Regions from separate parts of the Marinomonas sp. ef1 genome, predicted to be linked through region 2. Evidence: riboswitches for the same ligand, from Rfam matches in the RefSeq annotation. Region 2 holds a riboswitch; the other holds the start of a gene.
The links. Region 2 has a riboswitch for FMN ahead of CCS02_RS12755 (DMT family transporter). Riboswitches for the same ligand answer to the same signal wherever they lie in the genome.
Positions count from the first base shown of each region.

Region 1 (2,469 bases), on a different contig from region 2:
TATGAAAGGTTTTTCCTTCGCTTAGCTCACCCAGTAAATCTAAATAGTAGCCGTAAGCAACCCAATCACTGCAAACTGCCAATGCTTTGGTGGCATTCGGTGCCACCAAGCCTAAATCACCGGGCCCCATACCCATTACAAATAACTTGCTCATGCATTCTCTACAATATAATCAAGCGCCACAGGACGCGAATGAGGCCATTGTACACGGATTGCAAATTTGACGGGATGAAAACACCACTATTTAGAATGAGTGATGTTCAGGTTTAGGATTCAACACGAACAAGGCGGCAATGATTTCTTTCTACGCCATTAAACTCTAGTTCAGCTTCATCACCATGAATCCAAAAAGATAGGCCTTCACCCAAATAAAATGCACCAGAGGCGCTTATTGCATGAGTAAGTACATAGGTTTTTTCTTTCCAAGATAACTGGGCTTGTTCGGCATGAAAAAATATATTTAAAGGCATGTTATTGCAGAGATAATCAGCCTCATTGGTTTGAGCAACGTCTTCTATCTCATATGTATCTTCATCTGGAGCAACGTTTTTATTAACTGAGCTGCAAGCAGCTAGTCCAAATAAAGAAGAACCAAGCAGGACGCTTTGTAGAAGCAACTTTTTAATGTGCACTATATGAGACTCCATTCTAGAACCACTTTTCCGATACACCATTCTTGACTAAAAGGTCATTATAGTGAGCAATCTGAATTTTAACAGCTCATATTATATAGCGCTAGATAATAAGCTCTACCAAGCACTATCAGTTATTAGTTACTTTTTGTTATTTAAACCATTAATTAACGGCAAAATTGTCACAAAATCGCCACAATTGACAAGAGCAGACTCTTTGACAGTCAAGGATGAAAACGAGTATATTTCACCAGTCGGATTTATCCGACTTCGTTCTCGGGGCGGGGTGAAATTCCCCACCGGCGGTAAAGACTTTGTTTAAACTAAAGAATTTAAACTAAAATCTAAGCCCGCGAGCGCCTTTAAGAAGCCTTTCTTTTAGGGTCAGCAGATCTGGTGTGATTCCAGAGCCGACGGTTATAGTCCGGATGATAGAGAGCGCGTCAGACAAGACCTATATTGGCTTAGCAACTTTTGCTACGCCCGATTTAAGGTATGCCATTTAAAAGTGGTGTATTTGCCTGCCCGTTCGCCCTGATTCACCTTAGATATTTAGGATTAAAAAATGAATCAGAGCTCAACGAATAACATTGATTTCACTCCTGCTACAAAACGCATCGCTATTCTTCATGCTACTTGGCACGAAGATATTGTATTAAATTGCGTTGAAGGCTTTAAAAACGAACTAGTCTCTCGCGGTTACGATGCTTCTTTAATTGAGGTTATCTCCGTACCTGGTGGCTACGAAATTCCATTACAAGCAAAACTGCTAGCAAAAAGTGGGCAATATTCCGCTATTGCAGGTACGGCATTGGTTGTAGATGGTGGTATTTACCGTCACGATTTTGTTGCTCAGGCAATTTGTAACGCCTTAATGCAAGTTCAATTGGAAACGGAAGTACCTGTTCTAACAGCGGTACTAACACCTCATAACTTCCATGAGCACGACGAGCATAAAGAATACTTCAGCCGTCATTTTGTTAAGAAAGGTATTGAGCTGGCAAATGCTTGCGATCAAACCATTCGCTTAACAGAAAAAGCCAAACAAATGCTCTAAGCATTTGGCTTAGAAAACACTAAGTTTGGTTAAGAGAGTACTAAGTTCGTAAAAGTGCCCCGCATTTCATGAGCATGAGATGCGGGGCACTTTTTACCTAACAAATAAGGTTTAAAACAACTTTATAATCTAGGAAAATGCGTGAGAGCGTAGCAATTTATAAAGGTCGCTATTTCGATCTTCTTCAACACACAAGCTCAACATATCATCGATAAAGAAGCCTAAAGCTCGTCGCTCTATTCGCTCAATCCCTTTCTGCTGCTGAGGCGATAAATTAGCATATTTTGATGCCGCACCAAAATCACCAAACAATACATGACCTTCTTCATTGATTAAGATGTTATGGGCATAAAGATCGCCATGGCTGACTTCTTTCTCACAAAAATGCGCGACTAACTGATCTACTTGCTCAACAATTCGAATTATTTTATCTATCGAGAATTGCTGATCCACCGCAAAAGTATCGCGTGTGCAAGACATAAGACTTGGTGGTTGACCTAGATTCGTATAATGTGCAGGAATCAGCTCCATCACCAGCGCAGAACAATCAACCTCCGTCACTTTTGCCAAAGGTTGAACCAAATTACTGTGGTTACCGACAGCAAGACATGCATCAAGTTCGTCCTCAGGATAACCATCACTCGTTACCTCACCCTTGAATACCTTGACGGCTACAGAGTCTGAAAAATCAAAGGTATTTTCACGCCAAGTCGCTAAGGAAATAACACCTGATGCCCCCTGTCCCAATACTTGATGCAATTCCAAATCACGAAATTGCAC
Region 1 covers NZ_NHTT01000001.1:38,020-40,488, reverse strand. Annotated here, with positions in the region: gene cobJ (precorrin-3B C(17)-methyltransferase) at 1-154, opposite strand, end outside; gene CCS02_RS00205 (MliC family protein) at 267-632, opposite strand; FMN riboswitch at 901-1,076, shown strand; gene CCS02_RS00200 (6,7-dimethyl-8-ribityllumazine synthase) at 1,198-1,689, shown strand; gene CCS02_RS00195 (leucine-rich repeat-containing protein kinase family protein) at 1,819-2,469, opposite strand, start outside.
Region 1: it holds a riboswitch for FMN, as region 2 does, so the genes downstream of both, CCS02_RS00200 (6,7-dimethyl-8-ribityllumazine synthase) here and CCS02_RS12755 (DMT family transporter) in region 2, are expected to answer to the same signal.

Region 2 (2,469 bases):
ATTGGTCCAGAAGCTAATAGTAACCAATTTACAGTGCTGCTGTTGTCAAACATATTGGTGCTTGGTGAGTCGCTGAGTATTAAATAGGCGAGAGCAAAAGGTAATAAAATCGCGGTTTCAATCGCCATACCCGTAAAGCTATCGACGGCGACTTTTTTACGTACCAAACCATAAAAGCCAAAAGTAATGGCCAGAGCCAAAGCGATCCAAGGCAATGAACCAAATTGAATGACCTCAAAAGCAACTGCGCAAAAACATAAAACAACGGCCGCTTTTCGTACCCTATCTAGTTTATCTTTAAAGAAAATCACGCCTAATAAAATACTAATAAGCGGGTTAATGTAATAACCCAAGCTGGCACTTAGTATCTTGTTGTTTTGTATAGCCCAAATAAAGATACCCCAGTTAAAGCCAATAAGTACTGTTGAAATCAGCATGGCTGATAAGGTTTTAGGCGAGCGCAGCACAGTTTTTAGCGCGCTGGTATAACGTAGCAGAATGATTAATACCAAAACGATCAGGCATGACCAAATAATACGGTGAGCGAGGATTTCCTGAGCCGGGATAAATGACATTTCCTTAAAATAGATTGGTGCAATGGCCCATAAGGTAAATGCTGTTAACGCGTATAAAATGCCGCTTTTAGAGGAAGTTTGCATTGAAGTGATCCCGTTCAATGAATTATTTTTGGATAGAGAGTGTATATGAATGCGAGACAAGTGGTCACATTTTTTATTGCATTAGAAATAGATTATTTCATTAGCATACATCTTGAGCTTATTGCCTAAGTAGGGTGATAGGTTTAAAGTTAGACAGTAAATTTTTACATTAATCGAACTTCGGGGCGGGGCGAAATTCCCCACCGGCGGTGATTTGATAAGATTGAAAAGTCTATCAACAGCCCGCGAGCGCCTTGTTTCTTAACTTAAGACATGTCTTTTAAGTAGCAAGGGTCAGCAGATCTGGTGAGACTCCAGAGCCGACGGTCATAGTCCGGATGATAGAAGATCGACCAAGTCTTAGTTACGCCTAATTTCTTTAGGCGTTTCTGTGCTGTGCTTTTTTATGTGCAGCGCTTGGTACTATTCGTTCTCATCACCCCTGTACATCTTATTATTTGGAGAAACCAAAAGATGGCAGGAACATTCTTTATCATGATCGCGTGCTTCACGTGGGCGCTTGATACCTTAATTCGTTACCCCTTGCTGGGTGCGGGTTATTCCACTCTGCAAATTGTCCTAATCGAACACCTTACCTTAGTGCTGTTTGTCGCACCTATGTTGTGGCGCTATCGCCATGTTTATCGTCATATGTCGATAGGCGGCTTTTCGTGTTTGTTTTTTATTGGCGGCATTGGCTCTGCAATGGGAACTTTGGCGTTTACCGAAGCTTTCCATTACCTGAATCCAACTGTGGTGATCTTGCTGCAAAAACTGCAGCCAATCGTGGCGATTTTGCTGGCGTATTGGTTGCTAAAAGAACGCATTGAAGGGCATTTCGTTCAGTGGGCAGCGGTTATATTATTGGGCAGCTTCGTGATGATGTGGCCGGATTTACGTCAACTGGGTGACGCACAATGGCATTATTCAAGCGACACCACGAGCATTCTAAAAGGTTATGGTTATACCTTGATTGCGGTCATCGCATGGGGCGCGGCAACGGTTTGTGGCAAATACTTGTCTTATCAACACATGCCCGCGAACGCGATCATGTCAGGCCGTTTTGTGGCAGGTTTATTGGTGTTATTACCTATGGCGCTAGCGCAGTCTGATACTCTAGTCGCAATGAAGTCGATTGACCTTGGCCTAGCTATTGCGATGGCCCTGCTGAGCGGTTTTATCGGCATGTGGTTCTATTACCAAGGACTTAAAACCGTGCCGGCGCAACTCGCTACCTTGGCTGAGTTGTCTTTCCCTGTCTTCGCCGCCGCCATCAACTGGCTATTCCTTGATATGGGCCTAACGGCTTATCAAATCATCGGCGGTATGATGTTAATTTTAGGTAATATTGGCTTGCGGATGAAAGAGTTAAGAAAGGCGGAATTAACGCCAGTGGCTCAGTAGTTTTTCTAACTTCCTTTTAAATGGTCAGGTAGATTATCTGCCTGACCATTTATGACTTACTGTTATTTTCTACTAGGTATTAAATTTTAGATAGGCTGATAGGATGCTGGTAAGGGTTGCCTTGGCTATCGATGACAGATTCGTCTTTACCGCCGACATAGCCTTTTAAGCTTTTCAATGTTCCTTCAATACGTAGGACATCTTTTTTTCTAAAGGCGTCAAGATTTGGTGATGCTAATACCTCAGCATCAATAGTGCAGTTCTGCCCACTACATTTCACTTCACCTGAGACTGGTAGGTACATATCAGCTATTTCTAACCAACCATGTCGAATTTTTCCATCGTCGCCAATAATCATCCTAAAAGCTGAAGCTCCTTTCATGCCGGAGACTTGAACATAACCTTT
Region 2 covers NZ_NHTT01000008.1:74,506-76,974, forward strand. Annotated here, with positions in the region: gene rarD (EamA family transporter RarD) at 1-659, opposite strand, end outside; FMN riboswitch at 832-1,013, shown strand; gene CCS02_RS12755 (DMT family transporter) at 1,134-2,063, shown strand; gene CCS02_RS12760 (hypothetical protein) at 2,143-2,469, opposite strand, start outside.